2 regions of the Mesorhizobium sp. M0195 genome follow, and region 2 is predicted to be linked to the other one. Evidence: predicted binding sites of a transcription regulator. Region 2 holds the regulator's gene; the other holds the start of a gene.
The links. The regulator LexA, encoded in region 2, represses DNA repair genes until DNA is damaged. The targets are predictions, from matches to a motif close to TGTTCNNNNTGTGTTCNG.
Positions count from the first base shown of each region.

Region 1: the regulator LexA is predicted to act here: its motif matches at 2,036-2,053, upstream of uvrA (excinuclease ABC subunit UvrA).

Region 1 covers NZ_JAMYSV010000015.1:64,840-74,843, reverse strand. The annotation lists gene uvrA (excinuclease ABC subunit UvrA) at 1-1,886, opposite strand, end outside; gene NKJ12_RS24285 (hypothetical protein) at 2,594-2,890, opposite strand; gene NKJ12_RS24280 (ATP-dependent Clp protease proteolytic subunit) at 2,989-3,594, opposite strand; gene NKJ12_RS24275 (SRPBCC family protein) at 3,620-4,144, opposite strand; gene NKJ12_RS24270 (ArsR/SmtB family transcription factor) at 4,141-4,455, opposite strand; gene NKJ12_RS24265 (cupin domain-containing protein) at 4,538-4,927, opposite strand; gene NKJ12_RS24260 (single-stranded DNA-binding protein) at 5,137-5,649, shown strand; gene NKJ12_RS24255 (OsmC family protein) at 5,773-6,198, shown strand; gene NKJ12_RS24250 (MarC family protein) at 6,207-6,836, opposite strand; gene NKJ12_RS24245 (hypothetical protein) at 6,911-7,441, opposite strand; gene NKJ12_RS24240 (helix-turn-helix transcriptional regulator) at 7,528-8,355, shown strand; gene gyrA (DNA gyrase subunit A) at 8,503-10,004, shown strand, end outside.
Region 2 covers NZ_JAMYSV010000018.1:77,688-87,691, forward strand. The annotation lists gene trpD (anthranilate phosphoribosyltransferase) at 1-143, shown strand, start outside; gene trpC (indole-3-glycerol phosphate synthase TrpC) at 148-960, shown strand; gene moaC (cyclic pyranopterin monophosphate synthase MoaC) at 962-1,462, shown strand; gene NKJ12_RS25930 (molybdopterin molybdotransferase MoeA) at 1,462-2,667, shown strand; gene NKJ12_RS25935 (hormone-sensitive lipase) at 2,675-3,505, opposite strand; gene kynU (kynureninase) at 3,602-4,849, opposite strand; gene lexA (transcriptional repressor LexA) at 5,300-6,034, shown strand; gene NKJ12_RS25950 (ComEC/Rec2 family competence protein) at 6,028-8,493, opposite strand; gene gltX (glutamate--tRNA ligase) at 8,590-10,004, shown strand, end outside.

The sequences.
Region 1 (10,004 bases), on a different contig from region 2:
GCCTCGCGCCGCACTGCCGGCGTCGCCACTTCGAGCTCGCCCGACAGATATTTGCCGGTGATCGAAGCGGGCGTCGCCATGATCTGCTGCGGCGTGCCCTGGGCGATGATGTGGCCGCCATGAATGCCGGCGGCCGGGCCGATATCGACGACATAGTCGGCGTGCAGGATGGCGTCCTCGTCATGCTCGACGACAATCACTGTGTTGCCGATGTCGCGCAGATGCTTCAGCGTATCGAGCAGGCGGGCATTGTCGCGCTGGTGCAGACCGATCGACGGCTCGTCCAGCACGTAAAGTACGCCGGTCAGGCCGGAGCCGATCTGCGAGGCAAGACGGATGCGCTGGCTCTCGCCGCCTGACAGCGTGCCGGAGTTGCGCGACAGCGTCAGATAATCGAGCCCGACATCGTTGAGGAAGCGCAGCCGCTCGCGGATTTCCTTGAGCACGCGCACCGCAATCTCGTTCTGCTTGTCGTTGAGCGAAGCGGGCAGATCGGTGAACCACTGGTCGGCCTTGCGGATCGACAGCTCGGTGACCTCGCCAATGTGCTTGCCGGCGATCTTGACCGCGAGCGCCTCGGGCTTCAGCCGATAGCCGCGGCAGGCCGGGCAGGGCGTGGCCGACATGAAGCGCTCGATCTCCTCGCGCATCCAGGCGGATTCGGTTTCCTTCCAGCGGCGCTCGAGGTTGGGGATGACGCCCTCGAAGGTCTTGGTCGTCTTGTAGGAGCGCAGGCCGTCATCGTAGTGGAAGGTGATTTCGCGCTCGCCGGTGCCGTGCAGGATGGCTTGCTTTGCCTCTTCGCTCAGATCCTTGAACTTGTCGCCGAGCTTGAAGCCGTAGGCAACGCCCAGCGCTTCCAGCGTTTGCGCATAATAGGGCGACGTCGATTTCGCCCAAGGGCTGACGGCGCCGGCGCGCAGCGAGACATTCTCGTCGGGCACGACCAGGCTGGCGTCGATGGCGCGTTGGCTGCCGAGCCCATCGCAGGTCGGGCAGGCGCCGAACGGATTGTTGAAGGAGAACAGCCTGGGCTCGATCTCGGGAATGGTGAAACCGGATACCGGGCAGGCGAACTTTTCCGAGAACAGCATGCGTTCATGCGTCTCGTTCTTCGATTTGTTGACCGAATCCTCGCCGGTCTGGCTGGCGTCGAGCGGCCTGTCGGCAAATTCCGCTACCGCCAGTCCGTCTGCAAGTTTCAGCGCGGTCTCGATGGAATCGGCGAGCCGCGTCGCCAGATCGCCGCGCACGACGATGCGGTCGACGACAACGTCGATGTCATGCTTGTATTTCTTGTCGAGCGCGGGCACGTCGGCGATCTCGTAGAAGACGCCATCGACCTTGACGCGCTGAAAACCCTTCTTCTGCAGCTCCAGCAGTTCCTTGCGGTACTCGCCTTTGCGGCCGCGCACCATCGGCGCCAGGATGAACAGCCGGGTGCCTTCCTCGACTGCAAGCACCCGGTCGACCATCTGCGAGACCGTCTGGCTCTCGATCGGCAGGCCGGTGGCCGGCGAATAGGGTACACCGACGCGGGCGAACAAAAGCCGCATATAATCGTAGATCTCGGTGACGGTGCCGACAGTCGAACGTGGGTTCTTCGAGGTGGTCTTCTGCTCGATGGAGATGGCTGGCGACAGGCCGTCGATCTGGTCGACGTCCGGCTTCTGCATCATTTCGAGGAATTGTCGTGCATAGGCCGAAAGGCTCTCGACATAGCGGCGCTGGCCCTCGGCATAGATCGTGTCGAAGGCAAGCGACGACTTGCCCGACCCCGACAGACCGGTCATGACGATCAGGCTGTCACGCGGCAGGTCGAGATCGACATTCTTCAGATTGTGTTCGCGTGCCCCGCGAATGGAGAGATATTTATGGTCGGCCATCGCCGGTCGCCGCCTCAGAATCTGGAATTCGTGGGATGGGCGGGTTTTCCCGACCATCCCCTATGTAGGTAATTTCGCCGCCTTTTCGAGAGACGCCACAACTCTCGACCAAAGCGTTTAACCGCCTTTCGCGCGAACGGGCAAGCGGAAAGAACAAAGGCCGAACACGCTCCTGACAAAAGCTGCCCGTGCGGCTGGGTTCACCCGGGGTTCACAAAGCGTCTCGCGATCACATTTTTCGGCAATCGGCCATTCAAGGTTGACGTCCATCTGTCACGGGGGCAGACTCCAAACGTCAACGAAGCCGGCCGTCTTTCGATGGCCTCGCGGCCTGGGGCTAGCCTGCGAGACGCCGCGGGTTATGCGATGAGCGCTTCGACGACGACAGTCGCAACGAACAGAAGGAGAGCAGAGGCATGACTCCACCGGACAGTTCCTTGAGGCTCCACGTGTCGCTGGAGCCGCGGCAGGTATAAGTGGCTAGGCCAGGCATTTGCGCTACCTGCCAACGTTGACCTGCCGATCCCCACAACAATCAGAGACTGCTAGTCGGATCGTCGGCTGAACGCCGCGAAGCATCCGAAATAAAAAGCCGGCAGTACACTCCCGGCAATTTGGATTTTAGATCCAAGAAGCCCCGTCAATTGCACAAGCAATGACGGGGCTGTTCGTTTGAAGCGCACATTTGTGGTGCATGCCAGGCGAACTTACCGGCTGGGGGGCCTGATCCCGCCGGTAGCGACATCGATGGTTATGCTGCCGGAAATCCGAACGTCGGTATCGCCGATCTTGAACGTGCCGTTGCCGCTGCTTGGAACCGCGTCGTCGGGCTCAGGCTGCGGCGCTGGCTCGGCGATGCGATAGTCGCTGGTCACGCCGGGCAGGGCGCCCTTTTGCGAAGACGTCGAATTATCTTGGGCAAATGCCATGTCCACCAGCATGTTCGTGCCGGCCACAGTAGCGGTAGCAAGGCATAACAGGCTGGACGAACGGCTGGCGGTCATCCCCGGACTATAGTGCCGTGATGGCGGCAAGACCAGACCGATGGCGCTGAAGTTGCGGGCGCTCAATCGCCTCGGTTGCGTCCGCCGGCCCAACTCGTTCATGCGGCCTGCTTGCGAGTGTCGAAAACATGGTCGACGAGTCCCCAATCCTTGGCCTCCTGGGCGGTCATGAAAAAGTCGCGGTCGAGCGTGCGTTCCACTTCTTCGTAGGTGCGGCCGCAATGGTGGGCGTAAAGATCGGTCATGCGCCGCTTGGTGCGAAGGATGCCCTCGGCATGGCGCTGGATATCGGAGGCTTGGCCCTGGAAACCGCCGAGAGGCTGATGCAGCACGATGCTGGTGTTGGGTAGCGCGATACGCCGCCCTGGCGTGCCCGCCATCAGGAGAAACGAGGCCATCGAGGCGGCGAAGCCCATACAAACGGTGGAGACCGGGCAGCTGATATACTGCATCGTATCGTAGATGGCGAAACCGCTGGTCACCACGCCACCCGGCGAGTTGATGTAGAGCGAGACCTCCTTGTCGGGATTGTCGGATTCCAGCGACAGAAGCTGGGCGCAGACCAGCGCCGAGGTGCCGTCGTCGATCGGCCCGTTGATGAAGACGATGCGCTCGCGCAGCAGCCGCGAAAATATATCGAAGGCACGTTCGCCGCGACTCGATTGCTCGATCACCATCGGCACCAAATTGGCAAGGCCGCTCATCGTTATCTCCTTTGACGGTCGTCGTTCAGGCCGCGCGCATAAAGAGGCGCGGGGTGTTTGCGGCGATCTGCTTGTACTTGGGAGTACGCGCTTCAAACGAAAGTCGGCAACCGGCGCCTGCCATCGCGATCTCCGGCACTGCTGCCCGAGCAAAACCATCATGGACGATGCGCAGATGCGTGCCGCCGGAAACGGTGCGGTCGAGCGTAAAGGTGACGATGCTGTCCACTGGGCTATCGTTCATTGGGCTTTCCACCGGGCTACCGGGCGGCACCTGCGTATCGCCGGGCGCCGGCCGCTCCCGCCAGGAATAGCGCAGCAGCCGTCCGGGATCCGCGTCGAGGATTTCGCACTCGATCGGCGCATTCGGCGCTTTAAAGGCAAAACGGTTGCCGATTTCGGGCTTGATGTCGTTCGGCATCATCCAGGCCGCGAGCAGGTCCGGCACCGTCAGCGCCCGCCACACCTTTTCCGGCGGTTCGGGCCGCTCGCACTCGAACTCGATCTTGTCTGCGGCCATTTCGGCGCGTTCTTTGCCTCGGCTGGTCATTGGTCCATGTCCTTCAAAACCGTCTTGAGCCTTTCGATGCGCTCTGGCCAGAACGCACGGTAGCGTTCGATCCAGCCGAGCAGTGGCGCAAGCCCCTTCGGATCGACGCGGTAATAGGCGTTGCGACCGGCCCGGCGCTCGACCACGAGGCCGGCGCCGCGCAGCACTGCGAGATGTTGCGATACCGCCGGCTGCGATACCGGTATGCCAGTGCGCAGTTCCGACACCGTCATCTCGCCGTCGGCGAGCCGCTCATAGACGGCGCGACGCGTTGGATCCGCCAGTGCCCGAAAAATGTCTGCTTCGATCATGTCGAAAGCATAAGTCAATACTTATCGGTTTGGCAAGCCGTGTTTTTTAAGACAGGCGGTGTTTTTTAAGACAGGCGAGGTTTTACAAACTCGCTGGAAGCCAGCGTCTCACCATGTCGGGGGATCCGTTGAACGTCGCCTCGAAAACTGGTGACGCGAGCACAGCATGAATATGAAGCAATTCGGAGCCGACGTTTCGGAAGCCATGTTGCCTGTGCGCGGCAACAACTAGCGACTGTCCGGCAGTCAAGACGAGATGCTCGTCATCGATCCACATCTCGGCTCTGCCAGCGATGACGGTAAGCACTTCCTCGACCGGGTGCCAATGTGTCGGGGCGCCAACCGCGGGTTCGACCCATTGTTCGAATATGCAAAGTTGAGTTGCGCCGTTGCAGGCCGAGACATGCATGCGGGTCTTTACTCCCGTCCGCCACTCTTCTTGCGGCTGATCGTCATGCGCAACCATCTTCATTGAGTTCGCCTCGATCCCATGGTCTGTGGAAATTCGACGCCAAGACACTACTTCTTACTGACAACTATTGACAGTGCAGGGCCTCTCCTATAGAACGAAAAGAGAACAAAAACGTTGTGGGAAAAGGCAGCGACGGCAGGCAGGGATTGTCCATAGCCTGTAAGGTGCGGCGACAAAAATCTGGTTTCGGATGAGCGCGGAGAAGTATCATGGCGGGTAGTGTCAACAAGGTCATTCTGGTGGGCAACCTCGGGGCGGACCCTGAAATCCGCCGCCTGAATTCGGGTGACCCGGTCGTCAACATCCGCATCGCGACGTCGGAAAGCTGGCGCGACAAGACGTCCGGAGAGCGCAAGGAAAAGACCGAGTGGCACAATGTCGTGATCTTCAACGACCAGATCGCCAAGGTGGCCGAGCAGTATCTGAAGAAGGGCATGAAGGTCTATGTCGAGGGCCAGCTGCAGACGCGCAAATGGCAGGACCAGACCGGCAATGACCGCTATACGACCGAAATCGTGTTGCAGAAATTCCGCGGCGAGCTGCAGATGCTCGATGCGCGGGGTGAGGGCGGCGGCCAGGTCGGCAACTATGCCGGTGGTGGTGCGAGCCGCGGTTCCGATTTCGGCCAGTCCGGCCCGGGCGAAAGTTTCAATCGTGGTGGCGCCAACAAGGGCGGCGGCGGTGGTTCGTCGCGCGAGCTGGACGACGAAATCCCGTTCTGATTTCTCGGGGCGGACTGCCCTTGCGGCGAAAAGCGCCGGCACCTTGGCCACGAAATGGCGTCCCGAAAATCTGTCTTGGATTTTCGGGACGTTGTGCGTTTGAGCGGTGAAAGGACGTATCAGGTGAAGGCAAGGGTCAAATGGGTCGAGGAGCGCACTTTCGTCGGCGAGTCCGCCAGTGGGCACAAGCTGGTGCTAGGCACTGCGTTCGGGCCGGAGGGCAAGACGCCGGGGCCGAGCCCAATGGAACTGATGCTGATCGGCACTGGCGGCTGCTCGGCCTATGACGTGGTCCATATCCTCGAAAAGGGGCGCGAGGCGGTCGAAGATTGCGTGGTCGAACTCGATGCCGACCGTGCAGAAGCCGATCCCAGGGTGTTCACCCGCATTCACATGCATTTTGTCGTCAAGGGCCGGGCGCTATCACACGACAAGGTGAAGCGGGCGATCGGGCTTTCGATCGAGAAATACTGCTCGGCCTCGGCAATGATGGCCAAGACTGCCGAGATTACCCACGACTTCGAAGTCATTGAAACGACAGCGAAGTAGGGCTGTTCCTACGTCGCCATCAGCGCCTTGATGCCGTCGGCGACGAACTGTACGGCGAGCGCCGCCAGGATGACGCCGAGCAGCCTTGTCAGGATCGAACGGCCGGTTTGGCCGAGGATACGGTCGATGCGCTCTGACAGCACGAACACCAGGTAGGTGATGACGAGGCAGATGGCGATGATGCCGACAAGCGCTATCTGCGCGCCCAAACCCTGAAACGAGCTTGAGAGCAGGACGGTCGCCGAAATCGCGCCGGGACCGGCAATAAGCGGGATCGCCAGCGGAAAGGCGGCGATGTTGTGGATCATGTCCCTGGTGATGGCGACGTCGCCGATCTTCTCCTTGCGGTCCTGCCGGCGCTCGAACACCATTTCGAAGGCGATGAAGAACAGCAGAAAGCCGCCGGCGACGCGGAAGGCCGGCAGAGTGATGCCGAAGACTGACAGGATCGACGCGCCGGCGATTGCGAACAACGCCATTACCAGGAAGGCGATGACCGAGGCGCGCACGGAGACCTGGTTGCGCTCCTCGCGGTTCATGCCGCGGGTCACGGCGAGGAAGAGCGGCGCCAGGCCGGGCGGATCGATCGTCACCAGTATGGTGACGAAGGCGTTGAACAGGCTGTCGAAGCTCGGCATGCTGACCCTCCCCGCCGGCAAAGCCGGATAACGGGATTGGTAGAGCAAAGCGGAGCCAGTGGAAACGGTGCGGATCAGGGGCTGTCGGCCCGGCGCGCCAGAAACTCGACTTCGAGACGCCAGGTGGCGCCGTCGTCCTGTGAGCGTTCGCCCAGCCAGCGGAACGAATTTTCGGTGATGCGCGAAAAGCTCCAGCGCACAGCAGATCCGGTGCCGTCTGCGCCTTGCTGGATGATGGTGTCGCCCTCGGCACGGCCGAGCTGGCGGCTGTAGTACTGATTGCGCGGATCGCTCCAGAAGATGTGCCAGGCGTCAACGCCGGGATCGTAGACGCGCAACGTCGTGCCATAGAAGGTCCATTTGCCGAGCGAGGGCGAGGGGCCGGCGTCACGGGCAGGCAGGATCCATACGTCCTGGATCGCGCGGCCTTCGAGCACCCAGCCGAAATGCACTTCGCCGCGCCCGGTCAGCACCTGACCGTCCTCGAGATGGCGCGTGGCGTCGAACGTCCAGGCGCCGACGAAGCGGCCATAAAGATTCAGTTTCTCGGCAAGGGCCGGTACGGGCCCATCGCTGTGCAGGGCCTTGGCAAAGGAATTGGACATGGCTTCGCTCTCATCTTGTCAGGAGACCGGCAAGCATAGAGGCCGACAGGGGTTCTGCGCTTGGGAAAAGTTGCTATGTTTCGGCGATGACGACGAGCGCGCACAGGCTGGCGTCGGGCCGAGGCTGGCAGGTGTCGGATGTCATCTGCACCGCCAGCGCCGCCGACAGGCCATTCGAGGAGGAGCATCGGGATTTCTGCGTTGCCGCCGTAACCAATGGCACCTTCCGCTATCGTGCGCGCGAGGGCACGGCGATGCTGGCGCCGGGCGCGCTCCTGCTCGGCAATCCCGGCACATGCTATGAATGCGGTCACGAGCATGGCGCCGGCGACCGCTGCCTCTCCTTCCATTTCGGACCGGCCTATATGGAGCGGATCGTCGCCGCCGTGCCGGGCGCCAAGACGCTCGATTTCGGCACGCCGCGCCTGCCGCCCTTGCCGGCGCTGGTGCCGCTGCTTGCCGAAGCGGAGGCGGCGCGCGAGATGGCCGACACCGGCGCGTTCGAGGAACTCGCCCTGCGCATTGCCGGTGCCGCGGTAACAGCGGCTTGCAGCGCTACGGATCGGGGACGGACGCCGAGCCGCCGTGACCAGAAGCGTGTCGCCGAAGCGGTGCGGCGCATCGAAGTCGATGCGGACCGGCCGATCTCGCTTGCCGAACTCGCCGACGAGACCGCCACCAGCCCTTACCATTTCCTGCGCACCTTCCGGCACGTTGCCGGTATGACGCCCTACCAATTCCTGCTGAGAGCGCGGCTGCACAGGGCAGCCGTGCGGCTGCGGACGTCGGATCAGACGATTTCGGCGATTGCCTTTTCGGCGGGATTCAACGATCTATCAACCTTCAATCGCCGTTTCCGGCGGCTGATGGGCGAGGCGCCGGGTACTTATCGCGCCCGCCGGCGACGCCCGTGAAAGGGTGCACGGCCATATCGTCGCAATTGGTTTATCCTTTTGAATTTGCCGCTAAAAACCACACTGGAAAACTGCCGCGATTGTTGGAGTTTCAGGCTGGCTTCCTATATAAGCACCAAGTGATTCCTGATTAGATTGTGATCCGATTTGACCGACCAAAAGACACCGCGCGGCGCCGACGGCGGCCCCACCGGCATCGAGCCGATATCCATCATCGAGGAGATGCAGCGCTCCTATCTCGATTACGCCATGAGCGTGATCGTCAGCCGCGCGCTGCCGGACGTGCGCGACGGCCTCAAGCCGGTGCATCGCCGCATCCTCTACGCCGCCTATGAGAGCGGCTATCACTGGAACCGCAAATATGTGAAATCGGCACGCCCGGTCGCCGACGTGATGGGTAAATACCATCCGCATGGCGACGCCTCGATCTACGACGCTTTGGTGCGCATGGCGCAGGATTGGTCGCTGCGCGTGCCGCTGATCGACGGGCAGGGCAATTTCGGCTCGATCGACGGCGATCCGCCGGCGGCGATGCGCTACACGGAATCGCGGCTGACCAAGGTCGCGCATGAGTTGCTGGAAGACATCGACAAGGACACCGTCGATTTCCAGGACACTTACGATGCGTCGGGCAGCGAACCGAAAGTCCTGCCGGCGCGCTTCCCGAACCTGTTGGTCAACGGCTCCGGCGGTATCGCCGTCGGCATGGCCACCAACATCCCGCCGCACAATCTGGGCGAGGTCTGCAACGGCGCCATTGCCCTCATCGACAATCCGGCGATCGACCTTCCGGCACTGATGGAGATCATTCCGGGGCCGGATTTCCCGACCGGCGGCATCGTGCTCGGCCGCTCCGGCATCTACAGCGCCTATTCGACCGGCCGCGGCTCCATCGTCATGCGCGGCCGCGTCAACGTCGAGGCGCGCGGCAACGATCGTGAATCGATCGTCATCACCGAGGTTCCCTATCAGGTGAACAAGGCGTCGATGATCGAGAAGATGGCCGAGCTGGTGCGCGACAAGCGCATCGAGGGCATTTCCGACATTCGCGACGAGAGCGACCGCCAGGGCTACCGCGTCGTCATCGAACTGAAGCGCGACGCGGTCGCCGATGTCATTCTCAACCAGCTTTACCGCTTCACCCCGCTGCAGACGTCCTTCGGCGCCAACATGGTGGCACTGAACGGCGGCAAGCCGGAATTGCTGACTCTGACCGATATGCTGAAGGCGTTCGTCGCCTTCCGTGAGGAGGTGATCAGCCGGCGCACGAAATTCCTGCTGCGCAAGGCGCGCGACCGCGCCCATGTGCTGGTCGGCCTTGCCATCGCTGTTGCCAATATCGATGAAGTCATCAAGCTGATCCGCAGCGCTCCGGACCCGCAGACGGCGCGCGAGCAGTTGATGGAGCGGCGCTGGCCTTCGGGCGACGTGGAATCACTGATTCTTCTGATCGACGACCCGCGCCATCGCATCAACGAGGACGGTACCTACAATCTCTCCGAGGAGCAGGCGCGCGCCATCCTCGAACTGCGCCTGCAGCGCCTGACCGCGCTCGGCCGCGACGAGATCGCCGACGAGCTGAACACGATCGGCGACGAGATCAAGGACTACCTGGACATCCTCTCGTCCCGCGCCCGCGTCCAGCAGAT
Region 2 (10,004 bases):
TGCTGATGAATGCCGGCGCCGGGCTGGTGGTAGCCGGCAAGGCGACGACGCTTGCCGACGGCATGGTAACGGCGGCGCAGGCCATCGACAGCGGCCGCGCGCTGAAAGTGCTCGACAGGCTGGTCGAGATTTCGAACGGTTAAAACCATGTCCGACATCCTGCGCAAGATCGAGGCTTACAAGCGCGACGAGATCGCGGCGGCCAAGGCACGCGTGCCATTGGCCGAGATCAAGGCACGGGCGACGCATGCCGACGCGCCGCGCGGCTTTCTTTCCGCCCTTGAAGCAACGCGCAAATCCGGCGGGTTTGCGCTGATTGCCGAAATCAAGAAAGCTAGCCCATCCAAAGGCCTGATCCGCGCCGATTTCGATCCGCCGGCGCTGGCCAGGGCCTATGCGAAAGCCGGTGCCGCCTGCCTTTCGGTGCTGACCGACACACCCTCTTTCCAAGGCGCGCCCGAATTCCTCACCGCTGCGCGCGCTGCCGTCGAGTTGCCTACCTTACGCAAGGATTTCCTGTTCGACCCCTATCAGGTCTACGAGGCCAGGGCATGGGGCGCCGATGCCATCCTGATCATTATGGCCAGCGTCGACGACGCGTTGGCAAGAGAACTCGAAGCGACAGCTTTCGGGCTCGGCATGGACGCGCTGGTCGAAGTGCATGATGAGGCGGAAATGGAACGTGCGCTGCGGCTGTCGTCGCGGCTGATCGGCATCAACAATCGCAATCTCCGGACTTTCGAAACCAGCCTCGAGACCTCGGAACGGCTGGTACCGATGGTGCCGGGCGGCCGCCTTCTAGTCAGTGAGAGCGGAATCTTTTCGCATGACGATTGCCGCCGGCTGGAGCGGAGCGGCATCGCTACTTTCCTGGTCGGCGAGAGCCTGATGCGTCAACAGGACGTGGCTGCGGCAACGCGCCTGCTGTTGACGGGCAAGGCGCCGGCAGAGGCGGTCTGAGATGGCGGCCGCCCTCACCCATCTTGGCGCGCAGGGCGAAGCCAACATGGTCGATGTCGGCGACAAGGCTGAGACGGTGCGCACGGCAGTCGCGGAAGGTTTTGTCGCGATGCGGCCCGAGACGCTGGACGTGATCCTCGCCGGCGACGCCAAGAAGGGCGACGTGCTGGGCACCGCGCGCATTGCCGGCATCATGGCGGCCAAGAAGACGCATGAGCTGATCCCGCTTTGCCATCCGCTGCTGCTGACCAGGATATCTGTCGATATCGAGCCGGACGTCGCACTGCCCGGCCTGAAGGTGACGGCATTGACCCGCGTCACTGGCAAGACCGGCGTTGAAATGGAGGCCTTGAGTGCCGTCTCGGTCGCTTGCCTGACCATCTACGACATGGCCAAGGCGGTCGACCGCGCCATGGTCATCTCCGGCATCAGGCTGGTTGAAAAGACCGGCGGTAAATCCGGCGACTACAAGATCACCGGGGCCACCGAGGCAGGCCGCTAATGGCGCTGGTCCCAGTTGCCGAGGCGCTCGAGCGCCTGCTGGACGGAGCAGTTGCGCTGCCGGGCGAACGTGTCGCGCTGCTGGATGCCGCCGACCGCGTGCTGGCGGAGCCGGTTGTGGCGCTCCGCACCCAGCCGCCGTTCAACGCCTCCGCCATGGACGGCTATGCCGTGCGGGCGGCTGACATCGCGTCCCTACCCGCAAGGCTTTCGGTGATCGGCATAGCGCCGGCCGGACGCGACTTTGCCGGAACGGTGCAGCAGCGGCAGGCCGTGCGCATCTTTACCGGCGCGCCGCTTCCCGAAGGCACCGACACTATCGTCATCCAGGAGAACGTCCGCGACCTCGGCGGCGGCAGCGTCGAAGTGACAGAGCCGACGGCGCAGGGGCGCAACATCCGCCGCCTTGGGCTCGATTTCGCCAAGGGCGATGTCCTGCTGCCCAAAGGCCGCCTGCTCGATTCGGCCGCCTTGTCGCTGGCGGCATCGGCCAATCACCCCGAGGTCGGCGTGGTCAAACGGCCGCTGGTCGCCATCATCGCCACCGGCGACGAATTGCTGCCGCCGGGCAGCGAGCTTGGCCCCGACCAGATCATCTCCTCTAACGCCTATGGTGTCGCTGCCGCCGCACAGTCGGTCGGTGCGCGGGCGCTCGACCTCGGTATCGCGCCGGACCGCAGGGAGGCGATCGCGGCATTGGTTGAAAAGGCCGTGAAGGCTGGCGCGAACGTCATCGTCACGCTGGGCGGTGCCTCGGTCGGCGACCACGACTTCGTCCATGACGTGCTGACCGGGCAAGGCATGACGCTCGATTTCTGGAAGATCGCCATGCGACCGGGCAAGCCGCTGATGTTCGGGCGGCTGGGCGACATTCGCTGCATCGGCCTGCCCGGCAACCCCGTGGCGAGCCTGGTCTGCGCTCAGCTCTTCCTGAAGCCGCTGCTGGCGCGGCTCGGCGGCCGCGCCTTTCAGCAGGATATCCGCCGGGCACGGCTCGGTGCTGCCATGCCGGCCAACGATCTCAGGCAAGATTATGTGCGGGCTGTTGTCACAGACGACGCCGGTGCGCTCGTGGCGACGCCGTTCGGCATCCAGGACTCCTCGATGCTGAAAATGCTGGCCGATGCCAACGGGCTGATCGTCCGCGCGCCGTTCGCGCCTGCTGCGGCGGCGGGCTCCCCCTGCGACGTGCTGATGCTACGCTGAACCTGCCTCACTCCGAGGTCAAGGTCCGGGTCAGCGGATGGTCTGGATCGGCCAAACCGTCGATGATGTTGAAATGATGCCGGTCGGGCTCGACCACGGAGCTGGTCGCGGCACCCAGGCCGATCCAGATGTTGGCCAGCAACGCGCTCTGGCGCAGGAATTCGGCGCGCTCGCCGCCGCCGGCCCAGCAGGTCAGGCGGGCCTTTTCCATCGGGCGCAGCAGCACCGGACTTTCGGCCTGCGCCTCGGCCTCATCGATCGCCAGCGTCTCGTTCATGCCGGTGCGCATGATCGGGCGCAAATCATGCACCCCCGAGATCGACACCACGTGACGAACGCGCCGGACCACTTCGGGCGCCAGCGGCGTTGTCCTGGTAACCATCCGGCTAACAAGATGGCCGCCGGCCGAGTGCCCGGTCAGCATCAGCGGCCCTGCGACCATCGCCGCCGCCTTGCCTATCGCCGCGCCGACTTCCTTGACGATGCTGCCAATGCGTATCTGCGGACAGAGCGTGTAGGACGGCATGGCAACTGCATAGCCGCGATCAACAGCGCCCGCGGCAAGATGTGACCAGAAACTCTTGTCGAATGCCATCCAGTAGCCGCCATGGACGAACACCACGACCCCCTTCGGCTTGGTGGCCGGCAGGAAAAGATCGAACCGGTTGCGTGGGTTATCGCCATAGGCCAGGTCGAGCCGCGCCCTGCCCTCGGTCGAAAGCGCCTCGCGGAAAACCTGCGCGGGCTCGACCCAGGCCGCCGGCCAGCGATCGCTGCCGGCTATGTTGGCGCCGTTGGCATAGGCGTTGTCCCAATCGGCAATATGACGTTCGAACACCCTGCGCCCTCCCTGGCAATATGGCCTTGCAACCTAGCCGCGAGCATCGCGCGGCGCATCATCGCCAGCCTCACGATTCCAGCTCTCGCATCAATCTCAAGTGACAGCCGCCTTGATGGCGAAGCGCGCATCCTTCCACGCACCGGTGCGCAGGATGTCCTCAAGCACTTCGACGGCCTGCCAGACATCGGCATAGCCGACATAGAGCGGGGTGAAGCCGAAGCGCATGGTCGATGGCGCGCGAAAATCGCCGATCACACCACGTTCGATCAGCGCGCGCATGATCTGGTAGCCATGCTCATGCATGAATGAAATCTGGCTGCCGCGTTTTTCCCCATCGCGCGTGCTTTCGAGCGTGAGGCCGTAAGTGCCGCACTTTGCCTCGACAAGCTCGATGAACAGATCGGCCAGTGCGATGCTCTTCTTGCGCACCGCAGTCATGTCGACATCGTCCCAGATGTCGAGCGCGCCCTTCAGCGTGCGCATCGAAAGGATCGGCTGGGTGCCGCACAGAAACCGGCGGATGCCGGTGCCGGCCGCATAGCCTGGCTCGAAGGCGAAGGGTCGTGCATGGCCCCACCAGCCGGTGAGCGGCTGCTGGATGTCGGAAAGATGCCGCTCAGCCGCATAGATGAAGGCAGGCGCGCCCGGGCCGCCATTCAGATATTTATAGGTGCAGCCAACGGCAAAATCGGCGTTTGCTTTGTCGAGCTCGACTGGCATCGCGCCAGCGGTGTGGCAGAGATCCCAGACGATCATCGCCCCGGCTTCCTGGGCCGTGCGCGTCAGAGCCGGCATGTCGCGCAGTTCGCCCGATTTGTAGTTGACGTGATTGACCAGCACCACGGCGGTGCGATCGTCGATCAGCTCCTCGATGGTCGGCGCGTCGACCCCCGAGAGGCGCAGCAGCGCATCTTTTCGCGTCGAAACCACACCCTCAGCCATGTAGAGGTCTGTCGGAAAACTATCTCCCTCGGCGACGATGGCCTGCCGCTCCGGTCGCATGGCCATGGCCGCGTGCAGCAGCTTGTAGATGTTGACCGACGTCGTGTCGCAGACCACCGTCTGGCCGACCGCGGCACCGATCAGGCGCCCGAGCTGGTCGCCAAGTTCAAGCGGCATGTTGAACCAGCGGGCCGTGTTCCATGCGCGGATGAGATCATGCGACCATTCTTCGGTCGCGGCCTTGCGCAATTCATCGAAGGCGGCACGTGAAGCAGCTCCTAGCGAATTGCCGTCGAGATAGATCACTCCTTGCGGCAACACAAAGCGGTCGCGCATCGCGCGCAGCGGATCCGCGGCATCCATCGCCTTTACGGCCACGAGATCGGGAATTCCCGTCATGATTTGCCTGCTCCCTCAAAAAAATCCAACGCAACGCCGGACACGCATCAACTGTTCTTCCATTACCGGGTAGCGCGTAGCAAGGCTCCACCGGCGAGAAGCAGCCTGACCAGGCGGTGGAAACCTGGAGTTAGCCCGAGGTTGGCGTTTTGAGTTCGTTTCGTTCACGGTGCATTGACCAAACAGCACCAGTCGATACGGGTTCAATTCCGTGCCCTTTGCCGACCGACGGCCGATGCCAGTGCCGCCTTCAAGGAGGCCAGAACGGCGCAAACGAAAGCAGAATCAAGGGGATGAGGCTCGCGGCGGTGAAAATACGGTACGCCGGTAGGGGACGTCGTTTGTTTCCCGAGCCTTAACGCATTCATTAAACTTTAAACAGTTGCGGAACACAACTGGAACAGATAGTGTCTGTTCTGGGTTTGTTTTCTGATTCTGTTGGGGGTCGCTATGCTGACACGCAAACAACACGAACTGCTTATGTTCATCCACGAAAGGTTGAAGGAAAGCGGTATCCCACCTTCCTTCGACGAGATGAAGGAAGCGCTCGACCTGGCTTCCAAATCCGGAATCCACCGACTGATTACGGCGCTGGAGGAGCGCGGCTTCATTCGCCGTTTGCCCAACCGGGCCCGTGCGCTGGAGGTACTACGCCTGCCTGACTCGATCGCCCCCGGCCTCAATGCGGCACGCAAGTTCTCGCCGAGTGTCATCCAGGGCAGTCTTGGGCAAGGTGCCCCTCGGCAGGGCAAGCCCACATCGTCGCGCGTCCCTGCAGCCGGCAATGACGACGATGTCGTCGCCGCCGTTTCGATCCCGGTAATGGGCCGCATCGCCGCTGGTGTGCCGATCGATGCTATCCAGCACCAGACGCATTCGATTTCGGTGCCGCCGGATATGATCATGGGCGGCGAGCATTATGCGCTCGAGGTCAAAGGCGATTCGATGATCGAGGCTGGCATTTTCGACGGCGACACGGTGATCATCCGCAACGCCGATACGGCGAGCCCCGGTGAGATCGTGGTGGCCTTGGTCGACGAGGAGGAAGCGACGCTGAAGCGGTTCCGCCGCAAGGGCGCCTCGATCGCCCTGGAGGCCGCCAATCCGGCCTACGAGACGCGCATCTTCGGACCAGACAGGGTCAAGGTGCAGGGCAAGCTCGTTGGGCTGATCCGCCGCTACTGAGTTGCGCCCTTGGTGCCGGCTTTTGGATTGTCGGCTCTGCGGTATGGCGGCAGGCCGCGCGCCGCGCGTGAAAATTTCCGCTGCACGTGCCAGGGCCGGTATGATTTTTCGACGGCGAAGCGGATTTCGGCGCGTGTTGCCGCTTGTGGATCGAAATAGACGGCCGCACTTCCCGCGCGCGCCAGTTGCCGTTTGGTGACGACGAGGACCAGCCGGTCGTAGTAGCAGGGATTATGGGCGGTGGCGTCGTCGATGACGATCAAGCTGGCGAAGGCGCAGGCTGGCCGTGCGGTATCGCGGTCCTTGGCTTGCGCAATGATCGCGCCGGATGGATGCCTGGCGAGGCAGAGACCGTCCGTGCAAATGAACGGCATGCCCGGCGGTAGGTCGGCCGGATCGGCAATGTCGAATTGCGGATCGTTCTTTCCAGGTGTTTCCGGCGCGACGATAGCCTCTGATGTGAGCGCGCGTTTCCAGTTGTCGATCGTGAACTCATTCGGGCGTGCCCGGTTGACGGCGAGCTCACCGCTGCCGATCGGCAGCGCGACCAGCCGTGCGTCCTCCGAGATCAATACGTCGGGTACGCGCGTCTGCGTTGTCGTTAGCAAGCCGGCGAGCGCAAAAGGAAGTGCCGCGAGCCGCAACCAGGTCGTCGCCATGCTGGCAATGACGAGGGCGATCGTCACCAAAAGGACAGATCTCAGCGAAATCAGTCCGACCGCATCGATCGGCGAGCGCTCGGAGATCCACCCGGACAGGGCGATCATCGCCGTCAGCCCTTTGCCCATCACGTATAGGAAAGGCCCATCCGCGCCGAACGGCATCGCCAGCGCACTGAGGACGGCGAAGGGCATGACGACCAGTGAGACGATGGGCATGATGGCCAGATTGGCGAACAGGCTGAGCGGCGCCACGCGCTGGAAATGCCATATGGCGAAAAGCGCCGTGGCGCTCCCTGCAATGATCGAGGTCATCGCCAGGCCGCCCATGCCCAGCAGGACCTTTCGCGTGGCGAGGCGTAGCGGCGACCGCCGCGGCGGCGGCGTGGTGGCCCTGCCGGCGCGGTAGTCGGACCAGCCGGCATAGGCGCCGACAAGGGCCGCCGTCGCGGCGAAGGACATCTGGAAGCTCGGACCGACCACCTCGTGCGGCGACACCACGATGACCGCGATGGCCGAGATCGCCAGGTTGCGCATGGTGAGCGCGGCCCGGTCGAACAGCACGGCGATAAGCATCACCGCCAGCATGATGAAGCTGCGTTCGGCCGCTACCACAATGCCGGAAAAGACGAGGTAGGCCGCAATCGAAAAAAGCGCGGCGGCTGCGGCATATTTCTTGACCGGCCGTCGCGATGAGAAGTCGGGAAACAGCGCAAAGGCGCCGCGTAGCAGCGCCATGATGGTGCCGGCGACCAACGCCATATGCAGCCCCGAGATGGAGATGATGTGGTAGATGCCTGTACGCCGCATCGCTTCGTTGATCTCCTCGGGAATGCCGGCGCGCACGCCAACGATCAGCGCAGCAGCAATCTCGCCCTCGGCGCCGCCGATGCGGCTGCGGATATGGTCGGCGATGGATTCGCGCGCGTCTTCGATCGCGGAAGAAAGCCGCGCGGCAAGCGGCATGCTGCCCGAAGCCACGACTTTCGGATTGCCGAGAAAGAAGCCGCTGCCGCCGATACCGGCGAAATAGCTGTCGAAGGAGAAATCATAGCTGTCGGGCCGCACCGGGCCGGTCGGCGGCAGCAGCCGCACATAGCCGGTGATCTCGGAACCAGCGGCCAGCTCAGCCGGTATCTTCATCGCCGAAATGCGGACCCGTTCCGGCATGTAGCGCAGCGTCGGCCTGGCGGTTGAGATCACATCGATTGTCAGTCTGATGCGGCCGCTCGCCATGGGCTCGTACGATACGACACGACCCGTCAGCCGCGTCGAGATTTCGGAACCGAGCATATGCGTCCCGACACGCCAGGTCTCGAACTTGGCGGCAAGCACGCCAAGCGCGCAGAGCAGCGCCACCATGAAGCACAGGCGGGTCCTGGGCCATGACCGCGAGATGACGGCACAAAGGGCCGCGAGGAGCACGATTGCGATCGGCTGCGGAAAGGCCGGCTCCACCGACAGCGCGAAATATACGACCACCCCGCATGCGAGGAACACCGGCACCAGCAGGAAGGCGACGCCACGGTCGAGTTCCAGGCCGGCTGCCGAGGTTACGCTGTTGCGGATGCGGGATGGTGACGGGAGGCGGAAACGCCGGCGTAGGCGCACGATGGGCTCGGACGCAGGCACCGGAACCGTTGCTGGGTCGCTGGCCGGCAGCGACGGAGCATCGAAGCGCGGAGCGGGCAGCAATGCCGATACCGGCAGGGCAGGCGGGGGAGCGGCAAACAGCAAGCGTTCGCTGACGCCGCTACCAGCGTCCTCGCCCTCGCCCGCACCACGGCCTCGCACAGCCATCGGGTCTGCCTCTTGCGCCCTCGACCTCCTATGCTACATGAACGCGCAACGCGCGAAAGTCCGCAAACCCACTTCCTTGGCCCGCCTGAGAGTTCCATGCCCGATAAGGTCGTCACCCGTTTTGCCCCCTCGCCCACCGGTTATCTGCATATTGGCGGCGCGCGCACGGCGCTGTTCAACTGGCTGTATGCCAAGCACACAGGCGGCACGATGCTGCTGCGCATCGAAGACACCGACCGCGAGCGCTCCACCGATGCGGCAACCGCAGCCATTCTCGACGGGCTTTCCTGGCTTGGCCTGACATGGGACGGTGAGCCGGTGTCGCAGTTCGAGCGTGCGCCGCGCCATCGCGAGGTGGCCGAGGAGCTCGTTCGCATGGGCAAGGCCTATTATTGTTATGCGACGCCTGCCGAGCTGGAAGCAATGCGCGAGAGCGCACGGGCCAAGGGGCTGCCTCCCCGCTATGACGGACGCTGGCGCGACCGCGACCCGTCGGAGGCGCCGCCCGGCGCCAAGGGGGCGATCCGCATCAAGGCGCCGACAGACGGCGAGACGGTGGTGCATGACCGCGTCCAGGGCGACGTGCGTTTTCCCAACAAGGATCTCGACGATTTCATTATTCTGCGCTCGGACGGCAATCCGACCTACATGCATGCCGTCGTCGTCGACGATCACGACATGGGCATCACCCACATCATCCGCGGCGACGATCATTTGACCAACGCCGCACGCCAGACCGTAATCTACCAGGCCATGGGCTGGGAGGTGCCGTCGATGTCGCATATCCCGCTGATCCACGGTGCCGACGGCGCCAAGCTGTCGAAGCGGCACGGTGCGCTTGGCGTCGAGGCCTATCGCGCCATGGGCTACCTGCCGGAGGCGCTGCTCAACTATCTGGCGAGGCTTGGCTGGAGCCACGGCGACGATGAGATCATGTCGATTGCCGACATGATCGCATGGTTCGACATTGGCGATGTCAACAAGGGCGCCGCCCGTTTCGACTTCGCCAAACTCGAGGCGCTCAACGGCGTGCATATGCGCCGGATGAACGACGCGGCGCTGCTCGACACCTTCATCGCCACTCTGCCCTATCTCGAAGGCGGCCCGGCAATCGCCGCCCGCCTCGACGACAGACGCAAGGCGCAACTGCTTGCCGCTTTGCCCGGCCTGAAGGAGCGCGCCAAGACGCTGGTCGAACTTGTTGAAGGGGCTGCATTCCTGTTCGTCGAGCGGCCGCTGCCGGTCGACGAGAAGGCGGCGGCGCTGCTCAGCGGTGAGGCGCGCGCGATCCTGCGAGGCGCTCATGCGGCACTGGCCACGGTTTCGGACTGGTCTGCCGCCTCGGCTGAAGTCGCGATCCGCGACTACGCGCAGGCCGGCGGCCATAAACTCGGCGCCGTGGCCCAACCTTTGCGCGCCGCGCTCACCGGCAAAAGTACCTCGCCAGGTGTCTTTGATGTGCTTGCCGTGCTGGGCCGCGAGGAAAGCCTGGCGCGGATCGCTGATCAAAT